DNA from 3 places in the Neptuniibacter marinus genome. Region 2 is predicted to be linked to each of the others. Evidence: predicted binding sites of a transcription regulator. Region 2 holds the regulator's gene; each other region holds the start of a gene.
What was found. Region 2 encodes PhoB, which activates phosphate uptake and scavenging genes when phosphate is short. Its sites were predicted from a motif close to TGTCATANNNNTGTCANA; they were not measured.
Positions count from the first base shown of each region.

Region 1: a site for PhoB is predicted at 2,543-2,560, ahead of ACOQOE_RS11685 (TIGR00153 family protein). Genes of this name have one in related genera too.
Region 3: a site for PhoB is predicted at 2,549-2,566, ahead of ACOQOE_RS03070 (sigma-54 dependent transcriptional regulator). Genes of this name have one in related genera too.

Region 1 is NZ_OZ245004.1:2,460,914-2,465,555, reverse strand. It holds gene ACOQOE_RS11705 (insulinase family protein) at 1-208, shown strand, start outside; gene ACOQOE_RS11700 (DMT family transporter) at 315-1,187, shown strand; gene hpf (ribosome hibernation-promoting factor, HPF/YfiA family) at 1,352-1,726, shown strand; gene ACOQOE_RS11690 (GNAT family N-acetyltransferase) at 1,902-2,399, shown strand; gene ACOQOE_RS11685 (TIGR00153 family protein) at 2,653-3,336, shown strand; gene ACOQOE_RS11680 (inorganic phosphate transporter) at 3,354-4,619, shown strand.
Region 2 is NZ_OZ245004.1:225,707-230,348, forward strand. It holds gene ACOQOE_RS01025 (chorismate--pyruvate lyase family protein) at 76-612, shown strand; gene ubiA (4-hydroxybenzoate octaprenyltransferase) at 673-1,584, shown strand; gene phoB (phosphate regulon transcriptional regulator PhoB) at 1,678-2,373, shown strand; gene phoR (phosphate regulon sensor histidine kinase PhoR) at 2,406-3,785, shown strand; gene cysZ (sulfate transporter CysZ) at 3,818-4,591, opposite strand; gene ACOQOE_RS01050 (hypothetical protein) at 4,603-4,642, opposite strand, start outside.
Region 3 is NZ_OZ245004.1:652,881-657,522, reverse strand. It holds gene ACOQOE_RS03075 (sensor histidine kinase) at 1-1,043, opposite strand, end outside; gene ACOQOE_RS03070 (sigma-54 dependent transcriptional regulator) at 1,045-2,493, opposite strand; gene rfbB (dTDP-glucose 4,6-dehydratase) at 2,740-3,786, shown strand; gene rfbA (glucose-1-phosphate thymidylyltransferase RfbA) at 3,799-4,642, shown strand, end outside.

The DNA.
Region 1 (4,642 bases), 1.5 Mb from region 2:
AGCTAAGCAGGCTTATCACAGTAGTTTGTTTGGTCGTACGCCAGAACAGCGTCGTAAAGTGCGTTCACGTATATTGCAGGTGACTATTGATGATCTGAAACGTGTTGCAGAAACCTATTTACTTGATGCTGAAGCAAGTATAGCGGTGGTTACTAGCCAAGCTCAGGCAGAGACGCTTGGATCGGACTTTGAGATCATCGAGGTTTAACGGCGGGTAAGTCGCTATATTGATAAATTAAGTGGCTGACGTGCGTTAAGCGATTACATTTACCCATAGCCCCTAAATATAGGGGCTTTTTTGTTTGGCCGTATATATGCCTATCAATCCGCTTTATCGTGGAGCGTTACTGATTATCCTGTCAGAGTTTTTTTTGGTGCTCTCAGGGATGCTCATTAAACAATTAAGCGGTGAGCTACCAACCGAAGTAATTGTCCTTGCGCGTAACCTTTTTGCATTACTACTTATACTTCCATGGCTTTATAGTGTCGGTTTACATCGCATCTATACTCAAAATTTACATTTACATTTTGCCCGCGCAGCCGTCGGCGTTACCGCAATGATGTGTTTGTATTATGCATGGGGGAATTTGCCGCTGGCCGAAGCAGCCCTTATCAAACAAACAGCGCCTTTTTTTGTACCTTTGATCGCTTTGTTCTGGCTAGGTGAGCGTATTGGTAACAGGGTTAAAACTGCTATTTTCATTGGCTTTTGCGGTGTCTTTCTTATTTTAAATCCTACCGACCAAACGATTAATATCGCTGTGTTAATTGCCTTGTTTGGTGCCATATTAGGCGCCTTGGCAAAAGTGATTGTCCGCCGGATGAGTATCAGTGAATCTCCGCAGCAGGTTGTTTTCTATTTCGCATTTTTTAGTACAGTGTTGGCTTTTGTTCCTGCGATGCTTAATTGGGTAACGCCCTCATTAGCCGCTTGTGGGTGGCTTCTTTGTGTTGCTATAACCTCAACAATTGCCCAGTTATTATTGAGTAAAGGCTACGGATTAGCGCCCGCTGGTCAGTTAGGGCCTTATACATACTCATCGGTTGTATTTGCAGCTCTGTTGGGTTGGTTGTTTTGGCAAGAGGTGCTTGATCTAAATAGCATTATTGGTGTCGTTTTAATTATTAGCGCAGGTATTCTTTCTGCTGTTTCTCGCAAAAACAAACAATCAAAAGCGGATAATTGAGCAGAGAGTGTTCAATTTTTTAGTAGAGATTGATTTTTTTATCTAGATGTCAATAAAGTGCTTGTAATCCTCGCTAGGAGTGGTACTACTGTAAGTGTAGAGGGGATATTGAAAGGCATTTTAATTGAGTCTCCTAATAGCAACATTGCATTAAGGATTTACACATGAACATTAAAATCACTCACCGCAATGCTAAAGTTTCTGACAATATGAAAGACAAAGTAGAAGCATGGCTAAACAACAGTCAGGAGCGTTATGAGGTTATTACTAGCGCCCATGTTATCTTAGAAAAAAATGATCGTGAGGATTTGGCAGAAGCTACTATTCATATTGCGGGCAAAGATATATTTGCTAAAGCGAGTGCCGATAATTTATATGCAGCACTTGATACTCTAGCGGATAAAATTGATCGCCAGCTAGATAAAATTCATCAGAAAAATGTTAATAAGAAAGGTGCGCAGAAACCAGCAACAGAGTCTGCTGTAGATGACGCTTTTGATGAAGACTATGATGAAGAAGAGATGACACTCGTTCAATAGGACTATTCATCTATAGAGAATGCCCAGCTTAAGCTGGGCATTTTTGTATCTGAGTTAAAATTTAAAGTGCTTAGAAAGTCCTTTAATGTGTTCCATAGCTATTGTGATTTTGTAAGCTGCATATAAGGGCTCAATTTTAAAATCTACTCATAGTTATTTATGAAGGTGTTTTGCCATGAATTCACTCTCGTCTGATATTAAAGTGTTAAGTGTAAAAGCAGATGAATGGGCTATTGTTTACCCTATGTGGGAGCACTTAATCTGTGAGTTACCGAGTTATCACTTCAATCCCTTTGGCAAACCGCTATTGGATGAACAGAGAGTCCATCTTAAAAACACATTACAGGGCTGTTTAGCTAAAGATGAGGCGGAAGTGTGTGTTGCTGTTAATGAAAATAATGAAATATGTGGCACGATAGCCGTTATTCAGAACACGCAGCGGGGATATGATCAACCAAAGAGCGGGGTTCTTTTTAATCTTTGGGTTAATCCTCTAATGCGCCGCCATCAAATTGGTACCACTTTAGTCAAGTATGCAAAGGAGTGGTTGTTGGTACAGGGAGCGACCTCTATGCAAGTTGGCTGGCATCTTGATAATAGTATCGCGGCTTCTTTTTGGCTCAAGCAGGGATTTCGTCAATATGAATGTATAGCTGCCACTTTTTTGAATTGAGTAGCACTAATTGGTGAGGCTCTAGGCAAATAAGCTTGTGTATATACATTGGTATGCTTTGCGAATGCAAGTTATGGGCTATGTATATCAGCTATGTGTGTGAAATCAAAAAAAGTGATTTTTTTATCAATTAATTGCCAAATTGTCATAAAACTGTAATTACTCAGCGTAACAAATCCGTCATAATTCGCGCGCCTGAGCATTTTGTTTTTTCCGCTCAAAAATGTTTTTTCGACTCATTAGGGTGCGTTGTATGGTCTCTACCAATAATCCATTTTTGCAGATGTTTGCGCGTTCGCCGTTCAAACCTATGCAGGAACACATCGCTAAAGCGCAAGAATGTGCGATAGAGCTAATTCCTTTTTTTGAAGCTGTAATGGCTGATGATTGGGAAGAGGCTAAAAAAATTCAAAGAAAGATCGCCGTGCTTGAAGGCGATGCTGATGCAATGAAGAAAGATATTCGTCAGAACCTCCCGAAGAGTATTTTTCTACCTGTTCCCCGTACCGACCTATTAGAGCTTTTAAGAATGCAGGACAAAATTGCCAATCGGGCTAAAGACATTTCAGGTCTAATGCTTGGACGAGAAATGTCTATACCTGCGATTATTCAATCAGATATGACCGAGTATGTTCGCGTTGCTTTGGAAACATCAGAACAAGCTTTAACGGCGCTTAATGAACTTGATGAACTGGTTAATAGCGGATTTGGTGGCCATGAGATCAGTGTGATTGAGAAGATGCTAGATCAATTAGATGCGTTGGAACACCGTACTGATGAGCACGAGAGAGATATTCGTGCAAAGTTATTCAGTATTGAGAAAGAGTTACCGCCAATTGATGTCATGTTTTTATATCAGGTAATTACTTTGATAGGTGATCTAGCTGATCGTGCTCAACAAGTCGGTAGCCGCTTGCAGCTACTCGTCGCTCGTTAATTTGGTAGGTTATTAGAATGGAAATTATTGCTCAGTACGGCGACATAATCGTTATTCTTGCATGCGTATTTGGTTTCTTTATGGCTTGGGGTGTTGGTGCAAATGATGTTGCCAATGCAATGGGCACCTCGGTAGGTTCAAGGGCGTTAACACTTAAACAAGCGATTATGATCGCGATTATGTTTGAGTTTTTGGGTGCTTATTTAGCCGGTGGTGCCGTTACGGCAACAATTCGTAAAGGTATTATTGACCCCAGTCTATTAGCAGGAACACCTGAGTTACTTGTGTTTGGTATGCTTTCAGCGCTTTTAGCTGCAGGTATCTGGTTACTGGTTGCTACGCATTTTGGCTGGCCCGTTTCCACAACCCATTCGATTGTAGGTGCCATCGTTGGTTTTGCTGCAGTGGGTATCTCTGTTGATGCGGTCAACTGGGGTAAGGTTACTAAGATTGTCGCAAGCTGGGTTGTTTCGCCGGTTACCGCGGGTTTGATTGCATTCTTCTTGTTTAGGAGTGTGCAACGCTTAGTTTTAGATACAAAAGATCCCTTTATAAATGCTAAAAAGTATATTCCCGTTTATACCTTTTTAGTAGGGTTTATGGTCTCTATGGTGACCTTCACTAAAGGCCTGAAACATGTGGGGCTTGATTTTAGTTGGAGTGAAAGTGCTTTAGCATCATTAGCCATTGGTGTGATAGTTATGCTGATTGGTATACGGATGCAGAAAAACATTCAACCGGACCCTGAAGCTGATCGTGATCATCACTTTGCGAGTGTTGAGAAGCTGTTTGGCATTTTGATGATGTTTACGGCGTGTGCAATGGCATTTGCTCATGGTTCTAATGATGTGGCTAATGCGGTTGGTCCTTTGGCTGCGGTCGTTGGGGTTGTTGCTGCAGGCGGTGAAGTTGCACAGAAAACGGCGATGCCTGTATGGATCTTGCTATTGGGTGGTGCGGGTATTGTTGCAGGGCTAATTATGTATGGTCATAAGGTTATTGCAACAGTCGGTAGTAATATCACTGAATTAACGCCAAGTCGTGGTTTTGCTGCTACCTTAGCAGCTGCAACAACCGTTGTATTCGCTTCAGGCACGGGATTGCCTATCTCAACTACGCATACTTTGGTGGGAGCCGTGTTGGGTGTTGGTTTAGCGCGGGGTATGGCCGCGTTAAATATGCGTATTGTAGGTACGATCTTTGTATCATGGGTTGTCACGCTTCCCGCTGGTGCGGGTCTAGCCATAATATTCTTCTTTATGTTTAAGGGTATGTTTAGTTAGAACGAAAAAGATAATGAAGAAAG
Region 2 (4,642 bases):
ACCTCAGCCTATCGGCTGGAGATACTCATACATGTTAAGATATTGGTTTTGATGAAATCTCAGGACAACTGATCTGTGCCCATAAAAGCTGCCCTTACTCGACAAAGTTTTGATACTCGTTGGAAATCACTCCGTCGTCCCTATCAACAGGTCGCCCCCCAACAATTGCGCACTTGGTTTACTGACCACGGCTCTCTGACACAACGTTTGATAAAACTAAGTAAAGGCGACTTTCGAGTTGAAGTGGTACAACAAGGTTGGTTTAGACCCACGCGCTCAGAAGCTAAAGCGCTAAAAATGGATTACCGCCAAGTTGCACTCATTCGAGAAGTTCAACTCATCGGCAATGGCCAACCTTGGGTCTTCGCTCGATCAATTATTCCAGCACAAACACTCAGCGGTGCGGAACGTCAGCTCAGAGTATTAGGCAATCGGTCATTAGGTAGTTTGCTATTCAGCGATCCAACTATGCGGCGTGGACGCTTACAAATATGTCGTTTATCGCTTAATAGTACGGAAAAAGTATGGGCGCGCCGATCTGTATTTTTTCTATCGAAAAAGCCTCTTTTGGTTTCAGAGGTTTTCCTGCCGCAACTTCTGCAGGTAAACTAAACCTAATTAGTATTTTAGTAAACGCACGTCTAATTAACGGATTAAATCGCAGACAACTTTATGGCCTCTGGAACACAAAAAAACGCCCCTTTCAGCGCAGCTAAACTGCGAGCATTTGTACAAATAATGCGTATAAATAAGCCCATAGGCAGCTATCTCCTTCTGTGGCCAGCTTACTGGGCCCTATGGATGGCAGCGGAAGGTATGCCTGCATACGACATCCTCATTATCTTCACGCTTGGGGTTTTTCTTACTCGCTCAGCAGGCTGCGTAATTAATGATTACGCAGATCGCAAGATAGATGGTCATGTTAAACGTACCGCCATGCGACCTATCCCTTCCGGCCTGGTTAGTCCAAGGGAAGCCTTAATTCTCTTTACCATCTTAATGTTGGCCGCATTTGTACTGGTACTCTTTACCAATATAGAAACCATTATTTTATCTTTAGGAGGTTTAGCATTAGCTGTCTGCTACCCTTTTATGAAGCGCTACACTCACCTACCACAAGTAGTTTTGGGCGCTGCGTTTTCTTGGGCTATTCCTATGGCTTTTACCGCAGTGACTGAAAGTGTACCTATTTATGCGTGGTTAATTTATATAGCCAATGTTTTATGGACTATCACCTATGACACTATGTATGCCATGGTCGATAAAGATGATGATCTACGTATAGGTGTTAAATCAACTGCCATACTATTTGGCGATGCAGATAAAGTTATTATAGGGATTCTCCAACTAACAACACTGATTACTCTTGCCTTAGTTGGTCAACAGATTCACTTGGATTGGCCTTACTATCTCGGTTTAATCTGCGCTGCAGGCTTCTTTATTTATCAACAGTTCCTTATCCGTAATCGCGAACGTGATCTATGCTTCAAAGCGTTTTTAAATAATCATTATGCAGGTTTAGTGATTTTTATTGGTGTCGCAAGCCATTATTTCTTAGCACAATCGGATCTTTTTAAGCTATAACTTAGTAATTCAATGCAGTCTGTAATATTTGTGTAACAGTATTGTCTTCTAATAGCCCCGTCGATAAATTGAAATATAAAGGGCAATAACACCATGTCTGATTCTAAAAGCGTACTTATCGTAGATGATGAGGCGCCTATTCGCGAAATGATCGCAGTTGCACTAGAAATGGCTGGATACAACTGTTTAGAAGCGGAGAACGCTAATGAGGCGCACAGCCTGATCGTAGACGATAAACCGGATATGGTCTTATTGGATTGGATGATGCCCGGCACTAGCGGCATTGAATTCGCTCGTCGTTTACGCAAAGATGAAACAACCGCTGATCTCCCCATTATCATGCTAACCGCTAAAGGTGATGAGGATTACAAGATCAAAGGGCTGGAAGCAGGTGTAGATGATTACATCACAAAGCCATTCTCTCCTCGCGAATTAGTAGCGCGTTTAAAAGCGGTACTTCGTCGTACAACACCTAAAGGGATTGAAGAACCGGTAAGCGTCGATGGCCTGACACTTGATCCTATCTCCCATCGCGTAACCTCAGAACAAGATCCTATTGATCTAGGGCCTACAGAGTTTCGTCTATTACAATTTTTTATGACACACCAAGATCGCGCATACTCCCGTAGCCAGCTGTTAGATATGGTCTGGGGAGGCAATGTATATGTCGAAGAGCGTACGGTGGATGTGCATATCCGTCGTCTACGTAAAGCCCTTGGCGCTCGACATGATTATCTGGTACAAACAGTGCGCGGTACCGGTTACCGATTCTCTGCCAATGTAGCCTAACGACTTTTCCGATAGCTTTTATAGGATGTAATATGCAAAAGAACCGTCACTCAATGTTGTCCAATTTAATGGTAGTGAGTGGTGCCTCTTTGACTATAGGACTAATACTAGGCTATCCAGGCTGGGCCACCAGCTTAGGGCTTATTGGCTGGTCTCTCTTGCAAATAAACCGATTCAATAAATTAATGGATTGGTTTCATAAAAATGATGACCAGATCGAACTACCGGAAACCACGGGTCATTGGGGGGAGTTGTTTGATGAGTTATCTCGCGTACAACGTCGCCAACATACGAGAGAAACACGCTTAGGTAACATAATTAAGCGCTTCCAAGATTCAACCTCCGCTTTACAAGACGCTATCATTATTATTGATAAAAATAATAATCTTGAATGGTGGAATAAATCAGCAAATCGCTTACTTGGTCTGGACGATAAAACGGACCAAGGCAAGCCTATAATGAATCTACTCCGTGATCCCCGTTTTGTCCGCTATTACAAACGTGGGCAATATAATGATCCAATTACTTTACCCTCCCCTGCACATAACGATCTTAAAATTCAATATCAGATAACGCGCTTTGGGGACGCTGATCGGCTACTGGTTGCACGGGATATTTCGCGAATTATTCGCCTAGAACAAACCCGTCAGGACTTTGTAGCAAACGCTTCCCATGAACTACGTACTCCTCTAACGGTCATCCGAGGCTATTTAGAAACCTTCTTAGACCAAGACCTCCCTCGACCTCTAATTCGCGGTTTAGGCTCCATGCAGCAGCAAGCACGCAGAATGGAAAACCTCGTGTCTGATCTACTACTGCTATCCAGACTCGAAGCCAGTCATCAGGTCTCAGATGAGCAACCTATTCAAATTCAGAATGTTATTCAGCACATTATGGAAGGGGCTGAGCAGCTAGCTCAGGAAAAAGGCCACAAATTTAGCTTAAATATTGATCCAATACATGATCTTTCCGGTCAAGAGATCGAATTGCATAGCGCATTCTCTAATCTGGTTTATAACGCCGTACGTTACACCCCCGCTGGTGGAAATATTAAAGTAAGCTGGTGGGTGGATGAACAAGGTGGGCACTTTTCAGTAAAAGACAATGGCCCTGGGATAGAATCTATTCATCTTCCTCGACTAACCGAACGCTTCTACCGTGTTGATGAAAGCCGCTCATCCGCCAGTGGCGGAACCGGTTTAGGCCTAGCAATTGTGAAGCATGTGTTGGCTCGCCACCATGGCCAGCTAACCATTAAGAGTAAAGTAGGTAAAGGAAGTACATTTGCTTGCCATTTCCCAGCTGAAAATGTCGGTGTTCGCCCCGAGCCAGGAGAAAACACCTACGAAGAGCAAAAATTGATGGGATTCCAGCAAGTCGAAGACTCTAAGGATAATCAGACTACTCCCTAAATCGTCATCATTGGGTATAGCCTGATAATTGCTTAAGACTCTAACTTTTTCTGATCTAGATCGATCTCAACCCCAGCATGAGCTTCAACCCAGTAAATCGTTGCTCCAACAACCGCCGCAGGCATCAAGATCAGATTTAAGATCGGGATCATCATCCCCAGTTGAATTAAGCCACCAAAACCAATAGACGTAAGTCGATCCGATTTCAGCATCAACTTCATATTTTTAAAGCTGACCTTATTGTTATCCATTGGATAATCGCAGTATTGAATCGCCATCATCCAAGCACCAAACAGCAACCACAAAAATGGTGCAATAATATTAATCACAGGGATAAACGACAGCACTACCAAAAACAATACCCGAGGAAGGTAATAAGCCAGTTTAGATAACTCACGTGCAATAGATCGCGGAATAAGTGCTACCACCGCTTTCCAGCCCTCATCAGTAATCACATTACCTCTTAAACGCTTCTCAACCTTCTCAGACAAGAAACCATTGAAAGGAGCCGCAATGATATTCGCAACTATAGTAAAGCTGTAATAAACCATAACAAAGACTAATAAAGCCATGATCGGCCAAAGAAGATAGTGCAGAAACGATAGCCACTCCCAATCGGGGAGAAAAGCTGAAATCATTTTATCGACCCAACCACTAAACTGGCTAAATAACAACCAAATTGCACCGATAAATAGCACGACATTCGTTAATAGGGGAACTAGCACAAAGGGCCGAATTTGCGGATCAGGTAGCATCTGCAATCCTCGCAGCAGATACCCAGCACCTCTAATAGGATTTCCTTTCATAATCGCCTTTATTAAATTAGAAAATTAATTATACGGATAGCCACTGCCGCG
Region 3 (4,642 bases), 430 kb from region 2:
GAGCGTATTAAAAATTCACCATGATGCGCATGAGCAACCACCTGAGCTACAGCTAACCCCAACCCTGTACCATGAGACTTAGTTGTATAAAAAGGCTCTAGCGCACGTTTTAATTGCTCCGGCGTCATACCTTGCCCTTGGTCAATAATCTGCAGGGCTATGCGGCCCGCGTCATCCGTAAAACGTATAGTTAATTCGCACCCTTTACCACTTGCCTGGAGCGCGTTTTCAACTAGGTTGATACATACACCTAACAGTGCGTCCTTATTACACTGAAACTCGTAATTAGGGACATCATTGATACAATCACAATCTGCATCATAGCTGACGAGAGGAAGATCAAGCATATCCTCTAACTCCCGCATAAATGCGGAAGAAGAGATCTGATCATCCAACCGCATTTCTCCCCGCGCAAAAATCAGCATATCTCGGACTTGCTGCTCAAGGTTTGTTAAACGAGATTTAGCTTTACGTGCAAACTTCTGCCGCTGCTCAACTAAAAGATCTGGGCGCATTAAGTGATCAACATAGAGCAACGCTGCGGATAAAGGCGTCCTAATCTGATGCGCCAATGAGGCCATCATACGACCCATCTCAGACAACCGCTGATAATGGGAAACACGCCCTTGTAGCAACCGCGTTTCGGTTTGGTCTATCAGTAACACTAACTGGCCCGGCTCACTATCCATCGCGCGGGTCATCAAACTGACACGACGACCATCTTTTAAAGAAACCTCATGCCCATCATCTCCACGAGGTGCAAAACTGCGGTTAATAATGTCAAACCAAAACTGCCCGATTAAAGGGGTACCCAAAAAGCTTTCCGCTGCAGGGTTGGCCTCAGCCACCTTGCCTGCGCCATTAATTAGGACAACACCTGCCGGTAAAATCGATAATAGGTTTTGAAAACGGTCACTAAGCCCAACATTTTTATCTTCATTTTTTTGACGTTGAAGAGACTCGCTTATTAGGGATTCTTGCGCCTGACTTAAGGCCGTTTCTAATTCCGTAATACGGGTTTTATAGCGTTCGATATCATTCATATTACTTACGTTGCATCCCATATTTACGCATTTTTTCTACTAAGGTCGTTCGCCTAATTTTTAATAACTCAGCAGCTCTGGCAACAACACCCTCATGTACTGCCAATGATTGCTCAATTAAGCTCCGCTCAATAGCTTCTAAATGAGCCTTAAGATCCAGCCCTTCTTCAGGCAGATGATCTAAATGAGTGGCAGAAGCTATAGCGCCAGTAACAGAGGATGATTCCAACAACTCTTCCGTATTCGCATAACGCGCAGGATCAGGTTCTTCAACATGCTGAAAACGGGCCGGCAACTCAGAAACACCAACAACGCCATTAGGAAAAAGAATCGCTAGTCGTTCAGCAAGGTTGGACAGCTCTCTCACATTACCAGGCCAAGGATGAGCCTTTAAGGACTCTAGAGCGCTCATTTGAAATCTGACAGAGTCAAAACCTTGTTTTTTTAATCGGCCTAATAACTCATCCAGTAATAGAGGAATATCTTCGGTTCGCTCTCGTAATGGCGGCATCTCAATTGGGAAAACATTTAGGCGATAATAAAGATCCTCTCTAAAGCTCCCTTCTTCAATCATCTCTTCAAGGTTTTTATGCGTTGCGGCGATAACACGTATATCCGCTTCAAGTGTTTTAGTGCCACCGATACGCTCAAACTTTCGCTCTTGAAGCACACGTAATAGCTTTACCTGCATAGATAAAGGCATATCACCTACTTCATCAAGAAAAAGCGTCCCCCCTTGAGCCAGCTCAAAACGGCCTGAACGACTAGAAACCGCACCCGTAAAAGCTCCCCGTTCGTGACCAAACAACTCACTTTCAAGCAAATCTGCAGGAATAGCTCCACAGTTAATCGGCACGAATGGGCCATTTTTACGTACAGAATAATCATGTAGATTCCGAGCAACCACCTCTTTACCAGTACCCGACTCCCCTGTAATTAAGACATTAACATCACGTCCCGTGACTTGAGACATAGCCTGCCGCACCAGCCTCATAGGCCGACTACTACCGACTAAACTTGAAAAAAGCTCTGAAGAAGGATTATTCGCATCCCTTGCCCCCAGGGACGGCCGAGAATAAAGTTGAGCTTTATGTAATTGATCGAGTAACTCTTGATAACTAAAGGGCACATTTAACTGCCCTGTCACACCACTTTTCAGATCATCAGGCAGCTCAGCGACTTCAGACCATTCATCTAAAGTAACAACAGCAGCATCAGGTGTTTTTTGCTGTAAATTGCGTAGCAGCTTTTCAAGGGATATAGGTAATTCACTTTGTCCAAGCAACACTAAAGAGACTTTATCACCTTTGAGTGACTGGTCATCTGACTGCAACCAATCAACAAATCCATAGAATTCAAACGGGCGACCTAAAAAAGAAAGTGCAGCACGAATTAACTCTCTGCGACTTAGATCATCATCAATAATTAATAGTTTTGGCTGCGCAGTCATTCCTGCTTATCTCTACCTGATTTGAGTAGAACCAATAGTGGCAACCACAGCACGAAATGTCAATTATCTGACAGAACTTAAAAATAGAAAAATTAACGCCTATATTTTGACGCACATGAGAATATCCCTTTCAACAAAACCCTGATTTATAATAGTCGGTGAATCCAAAAAAAAATTAACGTTTCTACTATAACTTCAATAAGATAAAGTAATTCCCTATAAGCTCATACAGAAAGCAGGAATAAGATGAGATTCATAATTACAGGAGGAGCAGGATTTATAGGCTCTGCAGTTATCCGCCGCCTACTAAAACACACTAACGATACTGTTATAAATATAGACAAGCTAACCTATGCTGCCAATATAACTGCACATAACTCATTTTTACAAAACGAACGCTATCACTTTGAACAACAAGATATATGTGATGCTACTGCTATCAGTCATATATTCACCAAATACCAACCTGACGCAGTAATGCATCTAGCCGCAGAATCCCATGTAGATAGATCAATATCCGGACCAAACGCTTTCATTCAAACCAATATAGTCGGAACTTACACACTGCTAGAAACATGCCGTCACTATTGGGCAACACTTAATGCTAAACGTAAATCAATTTTCAGATTCCATCATGTATCAACAGATGAAGTCTTTGGTGATTTATTACCCACCGATACCCCCTTTACAGAAGAGAGCAACTACAATCCTAGCTCTCCATATTCAGCATCAAAAGCAAGCTCTGACCACTTAGTTAAAGCATGGCAGCGCACTTACGGATTACCGACTATTATATCCCATTGCTCTAATAATTATGGGCCTTTTCAGTTCCCTGAAAAACTAATTCCTTTAACCATCCTTAACGCTCTACAAGGCAAGAAAATACCTATATATGGAACAGGTGATCAAATCCGTGACTGGATCTATGTAGATGATCACGCAAAAGCCTTACTCCAAGTAATCAAACGAAGTGATATTGGAGAAACCTATAACATCGGTGGCCAAGAAGAAAAAAAGAACATAGAGGTGGTAAATACAGTCTGCGATCTACTCGAAGAGCTCTGCCCAACCAATATACCCTATCACTCCCTTATAACTTATGTCACAGATAGAGCTGGGCACGATAAAAGATACGCTATAAATTCAGATAAAGCCTATTCACAGCTAAACTGGAAACCTGACCATTCTTTTAGTGACGGTCTAAGAGAAACTGTACACTGGTACTTAAACAACAGCGATTGGTACAATAACAACAAAGCATCCACCATAAATAACAAAAATAATAATGACTAAGAGAGCCAAATTATGAAAGGTATCATTCTTGCTGGCGGCTCAGGAACTCGCTTATATCCCATCACCCGAGCCATCACCAAACAACTCCTACCCATATATGACAAGCCGATGATCTATTACCCGCTATCAGTACTCATGCTCAGCGGGATACAAGATATTTTAATCATTACGACCCCCGAAGATAACGATAGCTTTAAACGACTACTAGGGGATGGAAAAGACTTCGGCATAAGACTCAGTTACGCAATTCAGCCTAAACCTGAAGGCTTAGCACAAGCTTTTATTATTGGCGAAAACTTCATTGGTAAAGACAGCGTATGCCTAGCCCTTGGAGATAACTTTTTTTATGGTTACGGTTTCTCTCCTAAACTACGAAGCGCAGCAGCCAGAACATCAGGAGCAACAATCTTTGGCTATCAAGTCAAAGACCCAAAACCCTTTGGGGTTGTGGAGCTTGATAAAAACCGCAATGCAATCTCCATTGAAGAAAAACCCAAAAAGCCTAAATCTAACTTTATCGTCACAGGGCTCTATTTCTATGACAATGATGTTATAAATATTGCAAAAGAAGTAAAACCTTCAGAGCGAGGTGAGCTTGAGATAACATCTATTAATCAGGCCTATCTCGATAGAGGGGCATTAAAAGTTGAATTACTCGGACGAGGATTTGCTTGGCTGGACACCGGCACTCATGGCAGTTTACTAGAAGCCGCGCAATTTGTAGAAACAATAGAAAAAAGGCAAGGCTATAAAATAGCCTGCCTAGAAGAAATTGCCTATAGAAACGGTTGGTTAAACGAAGAGGACATTCGAAGAATTAGCAAGCCCCTTTGTAAAAGCCATTACGGTGAATATT